Regions from separate parts of the Comamonas testosteroni genome, predicted to be linked through region 3. Evidence: riboswitches for the same ligand, from Rfam matches in the RefSeq annotation. Region 3 holds a riboswitch; each other region holds the start of a gene.
What was found. Region 3 has a riboswitch for thiamine pyrophosphate ahead of thiC (phosphomethylpyrimidine synthase ThiC). Riboswitches for the same ligand answer to the same signal wherever they lie in the genome.

Region 1 (7,770 bases), 1.9 Mb from region 3:
CCACAGGCCCCAGCAGTTGGTGAGCTTCACCGCCCCACTCCATGTTCTGCTGCCAGCGGGCCAGCGCCGCCCCTTCTTCCAGATCCAGCTCGCGGCGTGCGAATCGTCGCTGCAGATTGGCAAGCTCGGCCGCCAGATAGTCGGCAAAAGCACGCGGCGAGATCGGCGCTCCACTCTGTACATAGAACACATGGGGCGAGTAGCAGCCCTGCTGGTCGTAGCGCATCACGTCCCAGGCTGCCAGCCTTGCCATGGCCGGAGCCTTGAGCGTATCCAGCGCCTGCGCGCCGATCAGGCCAAAGCCCAGCTTGTGGCCATGGGGCAAAAAGCGCGTCGTCACGGGCAGGCGACGGCGCAGCGCATCCAGCGTCTGGTTGCCGCCATAGGCCAGCACCGTATCGGCCTGGGCATAGAGAGCGTCGGCCTCTTCGCCACCTGCACCGCGCCACCACACCACGGCCAGGCAATCGGCCAGCGGCGGGTGGACCTCGGCCAGCAAGCGCGCAAACCATCCCGCAAACAAGGGCTCGGCACTGGCCAGCTTGCCAATCGCAGGGGCCTTGACCAGCAAGCCACAGATCAGACTCCACAGTGACAGCGCAGGCACGTTGCCAGCCCAGCTATGCACCAGCAGATCCGGGCCGAAAGCACGTACGGCCCCGCCCTTGGCTGTCGGTTGAAAACCATCGAGTACTGCCGGATTGGCAAAATCCTCGGCCACAAAGCGCTTGAGCTGCGCCGCACGAAAGGTCTTGAAAAATCCTGTCAGCCCCAACCGCACCATATCGGCGTCATAGCCGCTGACCACGGGCAGCCAGGCTTCGGCCTGCTGGCGGTAGATATCGTTGCGATCCAGCAGACGGGCCATCGCACGATCGACGGCATCGATGATCTCGGCCACCGGCATGGGACGCAGATGGATGGCCGCAGCTGTACGCACACGACTGGCCAGTGCCTGCATCTGCGGCGCCGTCAGCACGGGAACGCAGACTTCCAGCCCCCGGCCGTTCCCAGACTTGAAGTCCAGCGTCTGCCACTGCACTTCAGCATCGCCGAGGCCAGGCAGATAGCCAGCCCTGATGCGCTGTAGCTTGCGCTGCTCGCTCATGCGCCGGCAGCTTTCACAAACTCTTCAACCGCCAGCGAGCAGCCCTTGGCTGCGGCACCCTCGGCCCGCCCCAGCAGCAAAAAGCCGTCTTTTTCCTGCTGGCCGGCCCACAGGCCCACATCCTCGGTCAGGATGGTGGTCACCGCGTTGTAGTTGGCCAGATCGCAATGCACCAGAATGCCGCGCTCACCAGCTGCCACGTCCCTGCCGGTGATCGGCTCGACCAGACGCGAACGGATCCAGTGCGGACCGGACTTGACCGAAGGCAGCACCGCATTGCCATCGTCATAGAACTGGGTGCTCAGCTCCGTCATGCCATACATATTGATGCACAGACTGCGGGGCACGCCCAGCAGCTGGGAAAGCTCGGCATAGAACTGCTCGAGCGGCAGCTCGCGCGACTGCCCCTTGTAGCCACCCGTATCCAGCACGCGGCTGCCTGCGGGCAGGCGAAAGCTGCGGCCCTGCGCACGCAGGGCATCCATCACATGGACCAGGCTGAAGCTCGCGCCCAGCAGGGCAAAGGGCTGGCCGCTGCGCTCGGACTCTGCCAGCGCGGCACACAGGGCCGGCATGTCCAGCCCTTCCGAGTTCAGGTAGTAGCGGCTGCCGGCCGAACCGAATTCGGACCGGGCCAAGGCCAGATAGTGAGCCAGCGAGGAATTGGGCATGGCCTGCTCATCGGGAAACAGAATGCCCATGGACATGCGCTCCAGACCCTGCATGAAACGCCTGGAGAAATAGCGCTTCATGGACAGGTCGTAGACCTCGAGCTGCGGATGGAAATGACGTCCACGTGCGGCGCGGCCCGTGGTGCCGCTGGTCATGAATACGCGCTCGGCGGGCGACGGCGGCTCGCTGCGCAGTTCCATGGCCTTGAAGGCATCGATGGGCACGGCCGGAACATCGCGCCAGCTCCTGACATTGCGCAGCGTGGCGCCGCGTCGCTGGCAAAAGCTGCGAAACGGCGCATTGCATTCGTACTGGTAGGCGAAAAGGCGCAGGGCGAGTTGATTGAACTGGTCGTCGGTACAGTCATCCATTGCGATGAAAGCAAGCAGATCGGCGACCAGCGAAGCGGCCTTGTCCATGAAATTCCTTCGAGAGCGGGGACATCATGCTCCGAAGGCTTGCTGACCATGCGAGAACGCACTGCCCTGAGGTCAGCTTGCAAGCTCTTCTTCCGCCGGTATGAACCGGGTCAAGTTCGCGGGTGTAGATCTCAGCACTGGCGTGCACCCCGGAGCGCGGCGCCATCTTACCCCAACGGCATCGCTGCAAGGAGGCTGAGCTGCCGCATGAAAGTCGCGTCACTTGTAACCTGGGGTAAGGCTTCAGCAAGGACAAGAAGGACATCCAGGGCAAAAACATCAAAACACGGCTGCCCAAATACAATCGACCCAGCTCCGCAAGCTGTCTGAGACGCAACCTGCCGCGGCGCCGACAATGGTGCTGCGCGGCATGTCGTGGCGATGGACGGCGTCAGCAAAGCTTGCAAGCCATCCAGGGCACTGAATGCCCGCCCCAAGTCCCAGAGATATTCACATGCATTTTTCGCGCCTTTGTCATCTGGCAGGCTGGCCTGTGGCCGCCGCCGGACTGCTGCTAACGGCACAGTCCGCAACAGCCCAGCAAGCCGCCGCCCAGCCGGACCTGCCCCAGTTGTCCGAAGTCACCGTGCGCAGCACCTTGCAGGAGTCCGCGCTTGAGCAGACCCCGGCATCCGTCACCGTGCTCGACGGCGAGCGCATGCGCGAGCGCAATCTGCAGGTCAATCTCTCGGAATCCCTGAGCGCAGCTCCGGGCCTGCAGCTGCAGAACCGCCAGAACTACGCGCAAGACCTGCAGCTGTCGATTCGCGGCTTTGGCGCGCGCTCCACTTTCGGCGTGCGCGGCATACAGATCTATGTCGACGGCATCCCCTCCACCATGCCCGATGGCCAGGGCCAGACCAACAATATCGATATCGCCTCGCTGGAGCGCGTGGAAGTTCTGCGCGGCCCCTACTCCGCGCTCTACGGCAATGCCTCGGGCGGCGTGATCAATGCCTATACCGAACGCGGCGAGGGCGCGCCCTCGGTGGAAAGCAGCTTTGCGCTGGGCAGCGACGGCCAGAAGCGACTGGGCCTCAAGGCCAAGGGCGAAGCCAACGGGATTGGCTATGTGATCAGCGCCAGCCGCTTTCTGACCGACGGCTACCGTGCCCAGAGCGCAGCGGACAAAAACCTGTTCAACGCCCGCATCGACGTCAAGCCTGACGAATACAGCCAATTGACCCTGGTGGCCAACCATGTGGACATCGATGCCAAGGACCCGGGCGGCATCAAACCCAGCGAGTGGGCCCTCAATCCAAAGGACGTCAACGCCAATGCGATCAAAATGAACTCGCGCAAAAGCGTGAAGCAGACCCAGGCCGGCCTGACCTATGAGCGCCAGCTGGACGGCGGCCAGGCGCTGCGCCTCATGGCCTATGCCGGTCAGCGCGAAATGATGCAGTTCCAGTCTGTCCCCCCCAGCAGCAAACTTGAGGACAAGTACAAAGGCGGGGTGATCGGCCTCAGGCGCGACTATGGCGGCATCGATGCGCGCTGGAGCGGCAAATACGAGCTGGGCAGCGGCAGCCTGAGCCTGATTGCCGGTCTGGCCGCCAATACCGTCAGGGAAGATCGCCAGGGCTACAAGAACTTTGTCGGCAGCCAGCTGGGCGTGGTCGGCGAGCTGGTGCGCGACGAGCGCAATACGCTCACCAGCATCGATCCCTATCTGCAAGCCTCCTGGGCCTTTGCACCGCACTGGAAGCTCGATGCCGGCCTGCGCTGGAGCAATGTGCAGTTCCAATCGCGCGACCATTTCCTGGCCGACAAGGACGATAGCGGCAATGCCGGATTCCATAGGCTTCTGCCGGTGGTTTCGCTGCAGCACGAACTCAATCAGGACACCAATATCTATGCCTCGCTGGGCCGCGGCATGGAAACACCGACCTTCAACGAGATCTCGTACCGCCCCGATCTGGTCGGCGGCCTGAACTTCGGCCTCAAGCCTGCGGTATCGACCAGTGCCGAGCTGGGCATCAAGCAGCGCTTCAATGTGGCCGGCCTGCGCGGCGACTGGTCTGCAGCGCTGTTCCAGACGAGCACCGACAATGAAATCGTGGTGGCCAGCAACGACAACGGCCGCACCTCTTATCAGAACGCCGGCAAGACACGCCGCCGCGGCATGGAGCTGAGCGGCAGCACCTGGCTGACGCCCCAGCTGCGACTGAACGGCGCGCTGACGCTACTCGACGCCAGCCTGCGCAGCGGTTACTGCGACAGCAAGGGCCAGGACTGCATTCCCGCCGGCAACCGCATTGCCGGCGCGGCCAGAAATCTGGGCTATCTGGGGCTGGAATGGCTTCCCGCCACCGACTGGCGTGTGGGCCTGGACTGGCGTCATGTGGGCCGTATTGCCGCCGACGACAAAAACCAGGTCTATGCCCCCAGCTACAACGTGGCCAGCCTGAGCGTTGGCTACACCCGGCGTCTGGGCGCCTGGAAGCTCAGTGCTTTTGCCCGCGTCGACAATCTGGCGGACAAGAACTATGTGGGCTCGGCCATCGTCAACGAAGGCAACGGACGTTATTACGAGCCGGCCCCGGGGCGCCAATGGATGGCCGGAACCAGCCTCAGCTACCAGTTCTAGGCATGTCATCCGGCTTTGCCGGACAGCAGCAAGCGGGCCCTGTGCCCGCTTTTTTCATGTCCGGACAGATCAAAGACGATTTTTTTCAGAAAAATATTTGCTGCCTGCAAACTGCCTGCCTAAGCCCGAAAGCCGCGAATTCCGCGCCGATTTTCCGGCCTGACGGCAGACGCCTGCAACAAGCTGGGGCTCGTCAGCCATGCAAGCCACGTCAAAACAGGGCTATCCACGGCCAACCGCATGAATCTTCAAGCCTGCTCCCATGCAAATTGAACGAAGTTAGCCGCTGAAACAGGAAAGAACAGCACACAGAACTCCTTCACTATGCAACACGCTGCCATCAGGCATGCAACTGCCACGAAATGCAGGGCAAACGGCAACCGGTGCCGATCCCCGGCAAAGAAATCATTTCTTATAGGAAATTCACCTGAAAAGAGCTCAGATGGCAGTCTTTTGAAAGCAAATTCACAGCGCTAGAATCCGCCACCAACGCTGCCTCGCATGTTTGAAGCCGGGGCAGGTTTCAGATTCGTCTCCGTATGTCAGCCCTTTTCGTTTCTTGCCATCCACATTCCAGCCCGGCGTCTTGCAGCCCTGCCCTTGCCGCAGCAGGAGCGGGTGCATGAGCGACGGTTTGCAAAGCCCTAACCAACAGGGCGTGCAGTTGGTCGATATCCGGTTGCAGCGTGGCCAGACCCAGGTGTTTGACGGCCTGAACCTAAGCCTGACGCAAAAGCGCATCGGCGTGATAGGCAACAACGGCGCGGGCAAATCCAGCCTGTTCCGCCTGCTTTGCGGACTTGAGCTGCCTCAAGCCGGACAGGTATTGGTGGACGGCATGCCCTTGCTGCAGGCGCGCCAGCACAAGCCCGGCCTGATCGGCCTGATGTTCCAGAACCCGGACGACCAGATCATCTTCCCCACCGTGGAGGAAGAACTGGCGCTGGGACTGCGTCCCCAGGGCCTGAACAAGCAGCAGACCAGAGCCAGGGCGCGCGAGTTGCTGGCCGCGCGCGGCCTGGCCCACTGGGCCGAGCGTGCTGTCACCAGTCTGAGCCAGGGCCAGCGCCAGCAGGTATGCTGGCTCTCGCTGCTGATTGCCGCGCCGCAACTGCTGCTGCTGGACGAGCCCTTCGCCAGCCTGGACCTGCCCGGTCAGGCCCGCCTGGCCCAGGATATTGCCACCGCACCTCAACAGGTGCTGGTCTCCACCCATGTGCTCGACCATGTGCGCGACTTTGAGCGTGTGATCTGGCTGGAGCAAGGCCGACTGCGTGGCGACGGCCCGGGCCGCGACATCTGCAGCGCCTACGAGACCTCAGTGCGGGAGCTGTTGATGAAGAAAAGCGCGCACGGAGACCTGCATGGGTAGCCTCTATAGCGAAGTTGCGACCTGGCTGCATCGCTGGTCGGCCGGCTTCAAGCTCTTGCTGCTGGCGGTCTTTGGCACGCTGCTGTTCCTGATAGCCAACCCCTGGGTGCTGGCGGGCTGCGGCGCGGCCTGCCTGATGCTCTGGATATCGCTGGGCCAGGCCACGCAGGTGGCGCGCCGGCTGATGCGCTCGGTCATCGTCGCGGCGCTGCTGGTGGCGGGTTTTCATGTCTTCATGGGCAACCCTGTGCTGGCAGCCCTCGGCAGTCTGCGGCTGGTCTGCGCCTCGACCCTGGGTATTGCGCTGACCATCACCACACGCCCCAGCGATCTGGTCGAGGTACTGGAATGGCTGCTGGCCCCGCTGGCCCGCCTGGGCATCCCCACCGAGCGCGTGGCCATGCAGCTTGCACTCATGCTGCGCTTTACCGAACATTTCTTTGTGCAATGGACAAAGCTGGACGAGGCATACCGCCTGCGCACCGGCAAAAGCGGCGGCCTGCGCCTGATTGCACCGCTGACGATTCATATGCTGCAGGCCACGCGCCGTGTAGCCGACGCCCTCTGGGCAAGACTGGGTTTCTAGGAGATCGTTGATGACTACCACTCCCTCTCACACCGTATCGCGCGGCGGCGCACGCTCCATGGCTCAGGTATCTCTGTTCGCGGCGCTGATGGCCGTGATGGGCCTGATTCCCAAGATCGACCTGCCGCTCGGCGTGCCCATCACCATCCAATCGCTGGGCGTGATGCTGGCAGGCGTCATGCTCGGGCCCTGGCGCGGCCTGCAGGCCATGGCGCTGTTTCTCGCGGCCGTGGCCGTGGGCCTGCCCCTGCTGTCTGGCGGCCGCGGCGGCATCGGCGTCTTCATGGCACCGTCTGCCGGCTATCTGGTCGGCTATATGCTGGCCGCAGGCATTACTGGCGCCATCATGGCCGCCCTGCCGCAGAGCACGCCGCGTCGCACGGCGCTGAGTGCGTTCATCGCCTCCTTGATTGGCGGCCTGCTGTGCCTGCATGCCTTTGGCGTGCTGGGCCTGATGCTGGTCGCCAAGATGAGCCTGAGTCAGGCCTTTGTCGTGACGCTGGCCTTTGTGCCCGGCGACTTCATCAAATGTGTTCTCTGCGCCATCATCGTCCACACTGTGGCGCGCGGAATGCCTGACTGGCGCTTTGGTGGTCGCCGGTGAACGCGCTGTCCACAGCAGCGCCGCTGCAGGGCTTGTGGCAGCTGGTGCATGGCCCGCTGGCCCATTGGGCGCAGCACCGGCCCGATGCGGTGGCATTGCAGAGTGAGGCCGATTCCTGGACCTTTGGCAGGCTGAATGCGGAGGTCGAGCAGCGCTCGGCACGTCTGGTCGCGCAACGCTCACCGCAAATGTTGCTGCTGGACGCCAGCCGCTCCACGCTGGAGCGACTGGTGGACTTTCTGGCCGTGATCCACAGCGGCCGCTGCGCGGCTGTCGCCGACCCCGACTGGCAACCGGCCGTGCGCCAGCGCATTGAAAGCTGGCTGCCCAAGCAGCCCTGCGAACTGGAATCGGCAGCACCGACAGCCGCCTTCTATACCGGCTTTACCTCGGGCAGCACCGGCCTGCCCAAGGGCTTC
Region 2 (7,770 bases), 590 kb from region 3:
TGGTCTCGCCATGTGCATAGGCGTCGTGCGTGCGCTTGTCGCCATCCAGAATCGCCACATCCCCGAACCAGATGCCCGGCTCCACATAGGTCAGCGTGATCTGCTTGCCCGTGATGGAGGTGGAGCTGACTCGCACCGCGCCACGTGCACAGGCAATCCACTCCTCGGGCGGTTCGCCGCGAGCGCAGATGAGCATGCCATCTTTGTATCGTTTGACGTAAGCGCATCGAAGAATGTCGTGCCGCAAAGAGGGCGAAAGGGATGAAAACCAGCGACCAGAGTTGATCGCCTCACGTTCTTCCATACTAAGAATTGGCTCGTCCATGTTCTGTCTTATGCGTGACTGGTAACCGCCCCATTGTCGCGTGTGGGACCGGCCATGCTGAAGCTGTGGGACTCAGGGTTGTCACCTGTGTGTCCGCTTTTACGGCGAATAGGGCTTGCGTCAATCAAGAAAACCCAGCAGCCATGCGGCCTGCGCAGCAGCGCTCCAGAAAAAAAGCTCGCTGGCTGCGGGCATTTTTTCTGCTCATTTCCGGTGTTTTCTGTGCCCGGCAGACCAGGCTAGGCTGGAGTTTTGAATCTCTCAATGAAAATAGCCGCCGGCGCTTGTGCATCAAGCGCCGGCGGCTATTGAATGGGAAGTCGATGCGCTTCGATACGCTCAGGCTGCAGCCTGCATGTGTTGCAGCAGATGCTGGGCAGCGGCTTCCGGATCGGGGGCGTTGACCAGGGCGCGCACCACGGCGACCGAGCCCACGCCCGTGGCGCGCACGGCGGGGAACAGGTCTTCGGAAATACCGCCAATCGCCACCAGCGGGTACTGCTGCATCAGGCGCACATAGGCCGCCAGACGCGCCAGACCTTGCGGGGCCGTCGCCATCTTCTTGAGCGTGGTGGGGAACACCGCTCCCAGGGCGATATAGCTGGGCTGGACCGCATGGGCGCGCACCATTTCGGCATAGCCATGGGTGGACACGCCCAAGCGCGTGCCCGAGCTGCGGATGGTCTCCAGATCGCGCTGGCCGATCACGTCCAGATCTTCCTGGCCCACATGAATGCCGTAGGCGCCTGCGTCCAGCGCGGCCTGCCAGTGGTCGTTGATGAATAGACGTGCATGTGTGCCCTTGACGGCTTCAACAGCCGCTTTGACTTCACGGGCAATGGCAGCCTTGTCGTCGGACTTGAAGCGCAGCTGCACCGTGGGCACGCCCGCGCGGGCCATGCGGCCCACCCATTCGGCCGTGGGCAGCACGCCATACAGGCCCAGCTCGCGCGGGCAATGGGCAAAGGCCTGGGCCGGGTCGGCCTTGCCGAGGCCGAAGTCGCGTGGGTCGTCGGGCCAGTGGGTGGCATCGAAATGATTGTTGCGCTCGCTCTGGCACTGCCAGGCCTGGGCCAGTGTCTCCGCATCCACGGCAATAAAGCCCAGCAGGCTGCAGGCCTGCAGTGCGGCCAGATAGGCGGGCTCGCCACGCAGCGCGGGTGGAACGGGCTGGGGAGTCAGCTCGACCGAGTTGGCATCATGGTGGAGCTGGGCACCAAAGTTGGCACTGTGCTGGTGGATGATGGCTTGCGCCAGGGCCTTGATTTCTGCGGAGTCCATGGTCCGGCCTTTATTCCTGATGCCAGAAAGGGGTGCCCAGCACGGGGGTGCTGGGCTGGGCGGCATTTTGCTCTGCCATGGCGCCTGCGCGCCAGGCGGCGTGACCGGCATTGACGGCATCGGAGAATGCGCCGGCCATGGCCACGGGGTCTTCGGACAGGGCCACGGCGGTGTTCAGCAGCACGGCGTCATAGCCCCATTCCATCACGGTGCAGGCGTGGGAGGGGCGGCCCAGGCCGGCATCGACGATCAGCGGCACCTTCAGGCGCTCGCGCAGCATCTGCATGGCATAGGGATTGACGGGGCCGCGGCCGGTGCCTATGGGCGCAGCCCAGGGCATGACGGCCTGACAGCCCACATCGACGAGCTTTTGGCACAGCACCAGGTCGTAGGTGGTATAGGGCAGGACCTGGAAGCCGTCCTTGATGAGGATGGAGGCGGCTTCCACCAGATTGAGCGTGTCGGGCTGCAGCGTGTAGTCGTCACCGATCAGCTCCAGCTTGATCCAGGGCGTGTCGAAGACTTCACGCGCCATCTGGGCCGTGGTCACGGCCTCCTGGATGGTCATGCAGCCTGCCGTGTTGGGCAGCACGGGCACGTTGAGCTTGCGCAGCAGCTCCCAGAAGCTGGCACCTGTCTCGGCAGCATTGCTGCCCTGGCGGCGCAGCGAGGCCGTGACCATGGCGGGCCTGGAGCGTTCTACAGCGGCTTCGAGAATCGCCGGCGAGGGGTAGCGCGAGGTGCCCAGCAGCAAGCGGCTTTCAAAACGCTGGCCGTAGAGAACCAGCGCGTCGTCGGTAGTTTTGGTATTCATGATTTATCTATATCTCTTGTCTTTGTACCGCAATGCGCGTGAAGCCCAGTGAGCCTCAAAAAGGCATGTGCCAAGTCAGTGACACCGAGCAAGAGCCGCCTCGCCGCGAGGGTGTCGTCCCCTGGGGGAAGGCGCGAAGTGACTCAGGGGGATTCATGTCTAGCCGCCTGTCACCGGAGAGATGACTTCCATCCTGTCGCCCTCATTGAGCGCATGGTCGGCGTACTGCGTCTTGGGCACGAACACCGTGTTGACCGCCACGGCAAACGGGGGCCTGGCCTGCATCTGCGCCAGCGCATCGGCCACGGTGGCATGGGCTGGCAGCTCGGTGGCTTGCTGGTTGAGAGTGATCTTCATGGCATGGAAACGGAAAATAAAGCGGGTGCTAAGTTAAACCTCTGCACGGCGGCGCTTGCGTGCGCCAGGGGTGCAAGTGCTGTGCGCCAAAGTTCGGGCTCGCAGTTCAGCCACGATGCACGGCGACATCGAACTCGCGCGCCAGTGGCGAGTCATTGTGGTCCAGCAGCTCCAGCACCACGTCCAGCATGGCGGGCGAGATCATGAAGCCGTGACGGTAGAGGCCGTTGACTTCCATGACACGTGGAGTCAGCAGACGCACGGCGGGCAGATTATCGGGCAGGGTGGGGCGGCACTGGGTGGCGATCTCCACAATGCGGCCTTCGGCAAAGCCGGAGTGAACGGTATAGGCCGCGCTCAGCAGCTCCAGCGTGGAGCGCACGCTGGCTGGCGACATATCGTCGGACTCGATTTCGGTCGCGCCAATCACGAACAGATGATCTTCCTTGGGCGCGATATAGATGGGGTAGCGTGGATGGATCAGGCGTGTGGGCCGCTGCAGCGTAACTTCGGGCGCATGGATGCGCACCACCTCGCCGCGAATGCCGCGCAGCTGCTTCCACTGGGTGCGGGCCCCCAGGCCCCGGCAGTCGAACACGAAGTCCGGCTGGCCAGCCTCGCCGGGGCGGAAGTCGCTGATTTCGCGTGGGCTGTCCCAGTGCAGCTTCACACCCAGCGCGGTGAGCTTGTCGACCAGCGCCGTCAGCAGCTGGCGGTTGTCCAGCTGGCCTTCGCCGGGCAGATAGACGGCCTGGTTGAAGCGTCCCTGCAGCGCGGGCTCGCAGTCCTGCAGTGCCGCGCCAGTCTTCTCCTGCATGGCCGGCAGGCTGGGGTTGATGCGCCGGTTTTTCTCCAGCAGGCCGAAAAAGCGCGCCGCGTCGCCCTGGTCCTGACGGTGCCAGAGAATCAGCGTGCCGTTTTGCTGCAGGAACACGTGCTGCTCAAGCTGGGCTATCAGCTCGGGCCAGCGCTTGAGCCCATGCTGGCCCATGCGCACCACGCCGGGCTCGGTAATGGCCGACTCGGCCAGCGGAGCCAGCATGGCGGCCGCCACGCGCGCGGCTGCGCCATCGCCTAGCGGGCCGTGGGCGTCATAGAGGTCGACGGCATGACCGCGCTGGGCCAGGGCCAGCGACAGCAGACGGCCCATGAGGCCGCCGCCGAGAATTGCGATCTTTGAAGAAGCTTGTAGCAATGACATGTGCAAATCGTTTTCCATCCGGACACAGGAACAGGGCCATGTGCAGGACAAAACGCGGCATGCCTTGCGGCTTGTGAAACTCCCCACGCCAGCATGACCTGGATCGGGTGCAGGGGGCACAGGGCACGGATGGTGCTCTGGTGCGCAGCCGGTGGCTGTCGCGGCCCCAGGGTGTTTCTCAGTCCACGCAGGCTGCTTGCCTGCGGGACACCCCTGTTTCGTCCGTTGGACATTACAGCACAACCGCAAACTGCGCGCATTGACCATGCGCATGGGCGATAATTTTTGCCATGACTGTGATTGCTTCATCCTCCATCCCCGGCGCCGCAAAAAAGCGCTATGCACGCGTGCTCTCCATCGCCGGCTCGGACAGCGGCGGTGGCGCCGGCATCCAGGCCGACCTCAAGACCTGCGCGGCTCTGGGCTGCTACGGCATGACGGCAATCACGGCCATCACCGTGCAGAACACGCTGGGTGTGACGGGCATTCATGGCATTCCGCTGGATACCGTGCGCGGCCAGATCGATGCCGTTGTGCAGGACATAGGCGTCGATGCCGTCAAGATCGGCATGCTGGCAACCCCCGATGTGGTGAGTGTGGTGGCGGATGCGATTCGTCGCCACGGGATCAGGAACGTGGTGCTGGACCCCGTGATGGTGGCCACCAGCGGCGATCGCCTGATCGTTCCCGAGACGGCTCAGGCACTGGTCCAGGAGCTGTTCCCTCTGGCGACGGTGATTACCCCCAATCTGGATGAAGCAGCTTTGCTGCTGGGTCGCAACATCGACGGCATTGGAGCGCTGGATGCGGCCGTGGCCGATCTGCTGGCCATGGGGGCGCCGGCGGTGTTGCTCAAGGGTGGGCATCTGAGCGGCGATCTGGTCATGGATGTGCTGGGCCGGCAAGGCCGGCAGGCAGGCGACTATCTGCGCCTGCAGTCGCAGCGCATCGTCACCCATAACGGCCATGGCACTGGCTGCACGCTGTCGTCGGCGATTGCATCTTTCCTGGCCCAGGGGCTGGAGCTGGAGGCCGCAGTGACCGAGGCGCGCCGCTATATTCTGGGCGCCATCGAGGCGGGAGCCGAGGTCTATACGGGCCAGGGCCACGGCCCCCTCAATCATGGCTATGCGCCGCGTGCACAGCTGATCGTCGAAGGCTGATTGCCGACGCCCGCAAAAAAGGCCTGCTGCTGCAGGCCTTTGGCTTTGGTGGGCCCGGGCTCGGGGATTACCAGCCCCAGACCAGATTCTTGGCCACCCAGCCGCTCTGGCCGTTGCTGCGCTGGACCTGGGCCCAGCTGCCTTGCTTTTTCAGCGTCTGCAGCACCTCATGCTGCTCCAGCTTGCCTACCCGGTTGTGCTTCTGGCCAGGGCCGGAGCGCAGATTGGCCGTGCGCGCCGTCACCACCATATGCGGGCTCTTGCTGGTCAGCGGGGCGTGGACCCAGCCCAGCGTGGACTCATAGTCCTTGACGCGCAGCCACTGGCCCTTGCGCTGGGTGACTTGCAGCGGGTAGCCCTTGCTCAGTTCCCAGAGGGTCGCGGAGCGGGTGTTGGGCTGCTCGCGCACATTCACGGTCTTGCCCTTGATGCTGACAAATTCCTGGGCTTGTGCGAGGGCCGGCAGCAGGCCGGCGGTGAGCGCGCCCAGCGCGATCAGGCTTGAAGTGGCGGCGGTGCGGATCCAGCGGTTACAAGGCACGGGGCAGATTCTCCTTTATCGATTGAAAACAGGCTGTAACCCTCATCGGACTTGCGTGGCTAGCTATAGTTCCTGTAGAAAGCTGACAGGGGCTGAACACCTGACAGCCATAAAGGAATGCCATGAACCAGCCAGTCCGCGCCCATGGGAGCGCCTCGTTGACTACCCGATTGACGCTTGCATTGACGGCTCTGGCAGCAGCGACGCTGCTGACCGCCTGCCAGAGTAGGGCGTTGGCGAATGCTTCGGCTGCAACACCTGCCGCTGCGGCGGCAAAAGCCGGGGACCTGCAGATGCTGGGCCAGCAATTGCTGGCCGCTGCCGCGCAGGGCGATGCCGTGACGGTGCGCAATCTGCTGGCTGACAACGCGCCTGTCGACGTGCAGGATGCCCGGGGCAATACCCCCTTGCTGCTGGCCACGGCGGCCAACCATATCGAGGTAGCACGATCGCTGCTGATGCATGGTGCCAGCCCCAATATCGAGAACCAGATGCAGGACAGCGCTTATTTGCTGGCCGGCGCGCAGGGCCGGCTGGAGATTGTGCGCATGACGATTTCCTATGGCGCCGATCTCAAGAGCACCAACCGTTATGGGGGCACGGCCCTGATTCCAGCCTGCGAGCGCGGCCATCTGGAAACAGCCCAGGCACTGATCGCCGCCGGCGTGAATGTGAATCATGTCAACCGGCTGGGCTGGACCTGTCTGATGGAAGCCGTGGTGCTCGGCGATGGCGGGCCGCGCCATCAGGCCATCATCCAGGCCTTGATCGATGCCAAGGCCGATCTGAACCTGCCCGACAAGGATGGGGTGACGGCCCTGGCCCATGCACGCCAGCGCGGGCAGCAGGCCGTGGTGCAGCTGCTGCAGGCGGCGGGCGCCAGGTAAAAAAACAGAAAAATGGCTGAATCGCCCTGTTAAAAGGCGTTTGTCGCTATTGAGTTTGATTTTTTCTCAGGCGGCAACGGAGCGCGGCTGCAGCTGGCGTGTGGCGACGGCCACCACAAAGGTCAGCGCCAGCGTGGGCAGGGCCGAGCCCAGGGCCGCGCTGACATAGGGCAGCAGGTGATAGAAGGCAATGCCCAGCACCCAGATGGCCACAGCATCCCAGCGCACGGCGGGCGCTTTTTGCATCAGCTCCACGGCATCGGTGCCAAAGGCCAGGCGACCGAGCATCACGCCGAACAGCGGCACAAAGCAGGAGCTGAGCAACAGCAGAAACGGCTCCAGGCTGTGCATGGGCAGCACCATGGCCAGCGCCGTGCACAGGGATGCGATCAGCAGGCCCCAGCGGCGAATACTCCAGCCCGGTAGCAGGCTGTGGGCCGACATGGCACCCGAGTAGGCATCGCCATAGGCGTTGTCCACCTCGTCGATCAGAATCAGCGACAGGGCGATCAGTCCGCCCTGGGCCAGCAGCAGGGCCGTGACCAGGTCTTCGCTGGGCAGGGTCAGGGCCACCAGCACGCCCAGGGAGTAGCACCAGATATTGGCCAGGGCAAAGCCGGTCCAGGCACCCGTCAGCGCGGACTTGCCGCTCTTGCCGTGGCGCGCATAGTCGGCCACCAGCGGCAGCCAGCTGATGGGCATGGCGATCACCAGATCGACGGCGCCGAGCATGCTCATGCCGCCGGCACCCTCGCGGGCCAGCAAGGTCCCGAGGCCGGTGGTGCCAGCCATTTTCAGGAATTGCCAGCTCAGCCACAGCAGCGAGGCAATCACCAGCGGCAAGGCCACGCGCGAGATGATGCGGCGCACCAGGGTGGTCATGGAGCCGCTCATCAGCAGCAGGATCACGCCGCCCCAGAGCAGCGTGGCCAGCCAGGGCCAGTAGGCAGCGCCCATGGTGCCGCCTTGTTTGCCCAGCGCCACGGTGGCGTCACGCATCACCACCAGCTCGAAACTGCCCCAGCCCAGCAACTGGATGATGTTGAGCACGATAGGCAGCCGTGCGAAGTGGCGGCCGTAGACGCAGTGCATCAGTCCGGCGCTGGACAGGCCGCTGTCGCAGCCCAGCTTGCCCACCCAGCCCAGCAGGCCGGCGCCGATCAGGGAGCCGATGCCGATAGCAACCAGCGCATGCAGCGGG
Region 3 (7,770 bases):
GCGCCGGCCGACGGCTACCAGATCGGCGGCAGGACCGCTGCCCAGCAGCGCCAGGCGGCCGACAGACTGGGGGCGCATGAGGCCGCGCTGGCAGCCCTGAAAAACGGCAGCAGTGCCGACTTCTCTACGGACACCAGCCTGATCAGCGCTCTCGACGGCATCCGCAACGATCTGCTGGGCCAGGAAGGCCAGGGGATCAACCTGTTTGCCGACAGCTACTACCTCAAGCCCTATATGGCCGCGCATCGCCGCCTGGTGCTCTGGGCCGATCTGGCACGCCGGCAGGTGGACTATGCCCGGGTGCGACGCTCCGATGCCAGCACCTTTTTGCGCACCATGGCGGCCGACACGCTGAGCTATGCCGTGCGCGAGCATGAAAGCACGCCGCTGAATTTTGCAGACTGGATGCCCAAGGCCTCGACCAGCCTGGCCACCAGCGACAGCTGGGAAACCATCGAGGTCACCATTGCCCAGGCCGATGGCCGCACGGCCATCGGCCGCGGCGCCGTGCCGGGCAAGACCGTGCAGGTGCAGATCGTGGATGCCGCAGATGCGGGACTGGCGCTGCGGGTGGGCAATATCCGCACGCGCGGCAATCCCCTGGCGCAGGAAAACTACACCAGGCCGCGCTTTCCGGATGGGCACCAGGCGCGCCTGAACAAGGGCCAGACGCTGAGCTACACCACGGCCTGGGGCGGCCCGCTGTTTCTCAACTACTCGGGGGCCAAGGCCGGCAGCGTGGTCACGTTGCGCGTACGCGGCAGCGTCAAATACGCACATTTCGACTTCACGCGCAATCCTGGCGCACAGGAAATCGACGAGGCAGTGCAGGCGCTGCAACGCGGCGACTTTGGCTGGCAGACCTCCAAGATGGTGGGGGGCGAGGTGCAGCAGACCATTGGCTACGCCAAAAGCGCCATCGGCAGCCACTACCCGCGCACCTATGTCGTGGAGCGCCTCAAGGGCATGATCTTCGACAGCAACCACCTGGCCAACGGCTACAACAATATGAGCGCCAGCGCCAATGTGAACAATGTCTGCGCCATGCTGGGCTGGGATTGCAGCGGCAGCATCCAGCGCGCTCCGGGCGTGCAGCATTTTGTCGGCTGGCTGGCGGCCTGCGGCTTTCTGTGCTCGGGCAATCCTTCGGACGGCGCAGCAGGCCTGGCTCCCGGCTGGGGCTGGTGGCATGAGCTCGGACACAACACCGTGATGCGCCATATGACGCTGCTGACCGACACCGACGGCCAGGGCGGCAAGAACCCTGGCGGCGGCTGCCCCGTGGAATGCGACAACAACATCCTGGCCAATGCCAGTGCCCTGCGCCAGTACGCCATCACCAACGGTGCCGAGAACAACAGCGGCGAGCGCATCGACCATAAAAAGCTCTACCTGGACATCCAGGCGGCACGCGCCACGGGCAAGAGCGGCGACGCCTTGCAGGCCGATATGTTCCAGCGCTTCTGGACGGCTGCCAAAAAAAGCGACAACGCCATGCGTGCCGTGCACTTCCAGCTGGCCTTTATCTACACCAAGGAGCGTCTGGGCCAGGGCCAGCCACAGCCTGCCGATGTGATCGACTTCCTCGGCATGCTGGGCCGTGGCGAGCGTCTGATCTTCAACGATGCGTACTGGATTGCCAACAGGAATGCGCTGGGCATGGGCAGCTATACCAAGCGCGAGATCAGCAACCATGAACTGCTGTATGTGCTGTCCAGCCGCATCATCGGCCGTGACATGCGCCAGGTCTTTGCCCACTACGGCATTCCGCTCAGCAGCACTGCGCTGGACTCGATTGCCGCCCACGGCATGCCTCAGCTCAGCCCCGAGTTCTATGCCATGGTGCCCGGCCAAGGCAACCAACTGGAGCGCGGCCAGTGGCTGAACTTGGCAGGCGGCGTCCCCGCCTACCCCTTCTGATACTCGCGTATCTCGGCACAAAAAAAGGCAAGCCCTCAAGGCTTGCCTTTTGTATTTTGATAGCTATCAGCGCTTATCAGATAAGCGCCAGAGCCCTATTCAACCTTTAATCAACGCGCCGTGGTATCGGTCGAGGCGTTGACAATGGGGATATAGAAGTCGCCGCCCGCCTTGTTGAACTCGCCGGCCTTGGCCTGCATGCCTGCGACCAGTGCCTGCTCTTCGGCAATGCCCTTGGCGGCAGCAAAATCGCGCACTTCCTGGGTGATTTTCATGGAGCAGAACTTGGGTCCGCACATGGAGCAGAAATGGGCCACCTTGGCGCTGTCCTTGGGCAGGGTCTCGTCGTGGTAGGCCTGGGCCGTGTCGGGGTCCAGGCCCAGGTTGAACTGGTCCTGCCAGCGGAAGTCGAAGCGCGCCTGAGACAGCGCATCGTCACGCGAGCGCGCGCCCGGATGGCCCTTGGCGACATCGGCGGCATGGGCCGCAATCTTGTACGCGATGATGCCCTGCTTGACGTCGTCGCGGTCGGGCAGGCCCAGATGCTCCTTGGGCGTGACATAGCACAGCATGGCCGTGCCGAACCAGCCGATCATGGCCGCACCGATGGCCGAAGCGATATGGTCGTAGCCAGGGGCGATGTCTATGGTCAGCGGGCCTAGGGTGTAGAACGGAGCCTCGTGGCAGTGCTTGAGCTGCTCGGTCATGTTCTGCTGGATCATGTGCATGGGCACATGGCCCGGGCCTTCGATCATGGTCTGCACATCGTGCTTCCAGGCGATCTGCGTCAGCTCGCCCAGCGTGGCCAGTTCGGCAAACTGTGCTTCGTCGTTGGCGTCCGAAGCGCAGCCGGGACGCAGGCCGTCGCCCAGCGAGAAGCTGACGTCGTACTGCTTCATGATGTCGCAGATGTCTTCGAAATGCTCGTAGAGGAAGCTTTCGCGATGGTGGGCCATGCACCACTTGGCCATGATGGAGCCGCCACGCGAGACGATGCCGGTGCGACGCTGCGCCGTGAGGTGGATATAGGCCAGGCGCACCCCGGCGTGGATGGTGAAGTAGTCCACGCCCTGCTCTGCCTGCTCGATCAGCGTGTCGCGGAAGATGGGCCAGGTCAAGTCTTCGGCAATGCCGCCGACCTTCTCCAGCGCCTGGTAGATGGGCACGGTGCCGATGGGCACGGGCGAGTTGCGCACAATCCAGTCGCGTGTGGTGTGGATGTTCTTGCCGGTGGACAGATCCATGACATTGTCCGCACCCCAGCGAATGGCCCAGACCAGCTTTTCCACCTCTTCCTCGATGCTGGAGGTCACGGCCGAATTGCCGATGTTGGCGTTGATCTTGACCTTGAAATTGCGGCCTATGGCCATGGGCTCGATTTCAGGATGGTTGATATTGGCCGGAATGATGGCGCGGCCGCGCGCCACTTCGTCGCGCACGAATTCGGGTGTGATGATCTTCGGGATCGATGCGCCCAGGCTGTTGCCGGCCAGGCGCAGCTCGCGCGCCGCATCCTGCTGGTACTGCGCCATCCATTCGCGGCGGCCGTTCTCGCGCAGGGCCACATACTCCATCTCGGGCGTGATGATGCCGCGCTTGGCATAGTGCATCTGGGTCACGTTCTGGCCGGATTTGGCACGGCGTGGCTGGCGCTGCAGCGCGGCCGCCTCGGCACGCAGCTGGGCCACGCGCGCATCTTCCTCACCGCGCTTGCCGCCGTCGTCCAGCGCCACGCGCTGGCGACCCACATAGTATTCGCTGTCGCCGCGCGCTTCGATCCAGGCACCGCGCACACTGGGCAGGCCCTGGCGCACGTCGATCTGCACGGCGGGGTCGGTATAGGGGCCCGAGGTATCGTAGACGCTGACCTGCTCTCCATTGGTGAGCGCAATATCGCGCACCGGCACACGCAGCTGCGGATGCAGCGCGCCACTCAGATAGCTCTTGGTCGATGACGGAAACGGCTGGCGCGACTGGGCCAGCAGCTCGGCAAAACGAGCGGCATCGGGGGCATGGCCTGCAGCAGGCGTGAAAATGGAATCAGGGGCGTTCATCGCAGTCTCCTCAAAGCGGTTGAAATGCATCAAACGCTCCGTGGAGTGCGGCCCTGCTCTGATCTTGCCCTGCACTGGCCCGGTCCCGAATGGGTGTCCGGCCTATGCCGCTGAGTTCTGCAACTTCAGCCCTGACCTCCACGCACCGGGCTGCCCGAAAAAGACAAAACCCCAGTGCGCGAGGCGCCTGGGGTTTGCTGTGCCCATGGTTTTCAGGGCTGGCACTGATGCCGGCTGTCCTGTCCATCCATCGGCCCTGCGTCAGGGTCCCGCTCTTCTTCCGCCGGTATGAACCGGATCAAGTTCGTCGGGTTCGCCGCACTGTTTTCACAGTGACTGGCATCTCAGCGCTTTTGCACACCCCGGAGCTGTACGCAGTATAGGCTGGTTTTGCCGCAATTTGCGCACCATTGAAGCTGTTTAACTATCCTGACCCTCAAGCGCCTAATCCGCAGCCTCGTCTAGCCCTTTCAGCGCCAGCCATTCATGGCTGGCCGCACGGCTTGCGCGCCACTGGTTGATAGGTGCGCTGACATCCTCGTAGCCCAGGGCAATGCCAAAGGCAATCTGGTAGCCATCCGGCAATGCCAGCTGTTCGATCAGCATATCGTTGTACATGCGCCAGAAGCCCTGGGCACAAGTGGCCAGACCTTTTTCCACGGCCAGCAGCATGAAGGACTGCAGATAGATGCCCAGATCCACCCATTGCGCATAGCCCATGCGTTCCTCCACGGCCACAAAAATGCCTACGGGCGCACCGAACATCTGGCCGTTCTTGGCCAGCTGGGCCAGACGTGCAGCCTTGTCCTCGCGGCCGATATTGATTGCGCGGTACAGATCTTCTCCGTTTTCAAAGCGGCGACTGCGGTAGGGCTCCCACAAACCGGGTGGATAGGACAGGCCGGGGCGCTGCACGGCCTCGGTCTGCCTGGCCTTGGCGCACAGATCCTTGAGCGCCTGTCCGCCCACGGCGGTCACACGCCAGGGTTGCATATTGCCGCCGGACGGCGCCTGCGCGGCTGTCTCCAGCAAGTCCCGCACCGTGGCAGCAGCCACGGCCTGCGGCAGAAAAGCGCGCACCGAACGACGCTGCTGCAATGCTTGACGAATATCCATTTCTTCTTCTTTCCTAAATCGCTGCCCTGCAGTGTAAAAGCTTGCAGCATTTTCCCGAGTCGCCGCGGATACCTTGTCGCGGCCCCGGTGCTTGCCCTGATGGCGCGCCCTGCTCCAGCTGCGACCATGCTGGCTGCCCGTCGCAGTGACCGGGTACTCACCACCTCAGGAGATGACTCTGATGAAGCCTCGTTCTGTTTGCTCCGCTCCCGTTTTTTCCGCAAGAACATTGACGCTGGCACTGGGATGCCTGCTGACCGCTGCAGGCGCTCAGGCGCAGGACAGGATTCGCATCGGCTTCATCACCGATATGTCGGGCCTCTATGCCGATGTGGACGGCAAGGGCGGCGCCCTCGCCGTGCAGATGGCCGTGGACGACTTTGGCGGCAAGCTGCTGGGCAAGCCCGTCGAGGTACTGACGGCCGACCACCAGAACAAGGCCGATATCGCGGCCAGCAAGGCACGCGAGTGGTTCGACACCCAGGGCATGAACATGCTGATCGGCGGCACCACCTCCAGTGCCGGTCTGGCCATGGGCAAGGTGGCCGACGAGAAGAAAAAGGTCTACATCATCAACGGCGCGGGCACTTCGGCTCTGACCAACGATCAGTGCAGCCCCTATTTCGTGCACTATGCCTATGACACCGTGGCGCTGGCCAAGGGCACGGGTAAGGCAGTGGTGGAGCTGGGTGGCAAGAGCTGGTTCTTTCTGACGGCCGACTACGCCTTTGGCCAGGCGCTGGAGGCCGATACCACCCGCGTGGTCAATGCCGCTGGCGGCAAGGTGCTGGGCAGCGTCAGGCACCCGCTGAACACGGCCGACTTCTCCTCCTTCCTGCTGCAGGCCCAGAACTCCAAGGCCCAGATCCTGGGCCTGGCCAATGCAGGCGGCGACACCATCAATGCCATCAAGTCGGCACGCGAGTTCGGCCTGACCAAGACCATGAAGCTGGCTGGCCTGCTGCTGTTCAGCTCCGACATCCACAGCCTGGGCCTCAAAGCCACGGAAGGCCTGATGTTCACCGACAGCTGGCATTGGGACCTGAATCCCGAAAGCCGCAAGTTCTCGGATCGCTTCTTTGCCAAGTTCAAGAAGATGCCCACCTCGCTGCAGGCAGCCAACTACTCGGCAGCCATGCAGTATCTGAAGCTGGCCGAGAAGCTGGGCACTACGGATGCCGACAAGATCATAGCTGGCTTCAAGGCCACGCCGCTGTCGGACTTCTATGCCAAGGGCGTGATCCGCCCCGACGGCCGCTACGCTCACGACATGTATCTGCTGCAGGTCAAGGCGCCGGCCGAATCGAAGAAAGCCTGGGATTACTTCAAGGTGCTCAAGACCCTGCCCGGCGACCAGGTCTTCACCACCAAGGAAGAGAGCAAGTGCGCTCTGTGGAAGTAAGCGGCCGGTATTGAGAAAAAGAAGCCGGGCTGCCGCTCTGGCGCCCGGCTTCACCCCTGCGCTCCGGCATCTTGTCCCTTGCTACATGAAGAGAAGCACCCAGCGCTTATTCATCCTGGATTAAATCCAGTTTTCATTCAAAACCACGCATCTCGCACCAGTCCTCAAGCCCGGCCCGGGTGGAACGCCACTGATTGATGGGCGCGGCCACATCCTCATAACCCAGTGCCATGCCAAAAGCGATCTGGTAGCCCTGTGGCAGCGCCAGATGCCGGCTCACAAAATCGCTGTAATTGCGCCAGAAGCCCTGGGCGCAGGTGGCCAGTCCCCTTCCGGTCGCCAGCAGCATCAGCGATTGCAGATAGATTCCCAGATCCACCCACTGCGCATGCAGCATGCGGCTCTCGACGGCGACGAATACGCCCACAGGCGCGCCAAACATATGGGCGTTGCTGGCCAGCTGCAGCAGCCGCCCATTCCTGTCCTCACGCCCCACGCCTATGGAACGATAGAGATCCTCGCCGTTGTCAAAGCGGCGGCTGCGATAGGGCTCCCACAGCCGAGCCGGATAGACCTGGGCCGGATCGGAGTTGGGCGTCGCTGCAGGCATGGCCTGGCGCAGGGCTTGAAGGCTGCCCCCCGTCAGCGCCATCACGCGCCAGGGCTGGAGGTTGCCGCCGGAGGCCGCCTGTCCGGCCTGCGCCAGCAAATCCCTGACCAGCGCAGCATCCACCGTCCTTGGCAAAAAAGCACGCACCGAATGGCGCTGCTGCATGGCCTGTTCCACATTCATCATTGCTTGCCTCGGGTTTGAGTCGGCAAGCAGTCTCGGCCGGACAGGCAGGACTTTCACCCCTCAAATCGACTACGGGCAAGCACCATGAGAAAAGCCAACGACAGGCGTTGGCTCTCATGGCGGAACAGAAGCGTCAAGCGGTCCATGGACAAGCGCTTGGGTTTACTTACCCAGAATCTGATCGATCTTGTCCTTCTGGAATGCCTCGGGTCGTTCGGATTCGCAGGGCATACAGTCCTTGACATGGCCTTGAATCGAGAGCTTCTCGATAGCGGCCCACAACAGTGCAATCTGCTTTTCATGGCCGGCAGCGCCTTCGGACAGAGAGCGCATGGCCTGGGCCACGGGGTCGACTTCGGCCGTCACGCCATAGGCGGTGAAGCCGCTCTTGCCGCAATCTTCGTCGACCACGCCGGCCGCTTGCGTCTTGGCATCGACCTTGGGAGCCAGCTCATGCTCGGTCACATCGGCACTGTGCCCGG

Region 1: it holds a riboswitch for thiamine pyrophosphate, as region 3 does, so the genes downstream of both, F0P97_RS11290 (long-chain fatty acid--CoA ligase) here and thiC (phosphomethylpyrimidine synthase ThiC) in region 3, are expected to answer to the same signal.
Region 2: it holds a riboswitch for thiamine pyrophosphate, as region 3 does, so the genes downstream of both, F0P97_RS17575 (FAD-dependent oxidoreductase) here and thiC (phosphomethylpyrimidine synthase ThiC) in region 3, are expected to answer to the same signal.

Annotation. Positions count from the first base shown of each region.
Region 1 is NZ_CP043568.1:2,468,333-2,476,102, reverse strand. It holds gene F0P97_RS11295 (acyl-CoA reductase) at 1-1,108, opposite strand, end outside; gene F0P97_RS11290 (long-chain fatty acid--CoA ligase) at 1,105-2,199, opposite strand; TPP riboswitch at 2,270-2,361, opposite strand; gene F0P97_RS11285 (TonB-dependent receptor family protein) at 2,654-4,789, shown strand; gene F0P97_RS11280 (energy-coupling factor ABC transporter ATP-binding protein) at 5,412-6,161, shown strand; gene F0P97_RS11275 (energy-coupling factor transporter transmembrane component T family protein) at 6,154-6,747, shown strand; gene F0P97_RS11270 (biotin transporter BioY) at 6,758-7,351, shown strand; gene F0P97_RS11265 (AMP-binding protein) at 7,348-7,770, shown strand, end outside.
Region 2 is NZ_CP043568.1:3,808,913-3,816,682, reverse strand. It holds gene F0P97_RS17595 (Crp/Fnr family transcriptional regulator) at 1-325, opposite strand, end outside; gene thiE (thiamine phosphate synthase) at 665-1,606, opposite strand; gene F0P97_RS17585 (thiazole synthase) at 1,617-2,420, opposite strand; gene thiS (sulfur carrier protein ThiS) at 2,580-2,777, opposite strand; gene F0P97_RS17575 (FAD-dependent oxidoreductase) at 2,884-3,978, opposite strand; TPP riboswitch at 4,042-4,203, opposite strand; gene thiD (bifunctional hydroxymethylpyrimidine kinase/phosphomethylpyrimidine kinase) at 4,269-5,141, shown strand; gene F0P97_RS17565 (SH3 domain-containing protein) at 5,209-5,682, opposite strand; gene F0P97_RS17560 (ankyrin repeat domain-containing protein) at 5,805-6,569, shown strand; gene F0P97_RS17555 (purine-cytosine permease family protein) at 6,636-7,770, opposite strand, start outside.
Region 3 is NZ_CP043568.1:4,394,824-4,402,593, forward strand. It holds gene F0P97_RS20220 (ImpA family metalloprotease) at 1-1,920, shown strand, start outside; gene thiC (phosphomethylpyrimidine synthase ThiC) at 2,031-3,974, opposite strand; TPP riboswitch at 4,233-4,349, opposite strand; gene F0P97_RS20230 (nitroreductase) at 4,419-5,090, opposite strand; gene F0P97_RS20235 (ABC transporter substrate-binding protein) at 5,272-6,492, shown strand; gene F0P97_RS20240 (nitroreductase) at 6,626-7,285, opposite strand; gene cysE (serine O-acetyltransferase) at 7,451-7,770, opposite strand, start outside.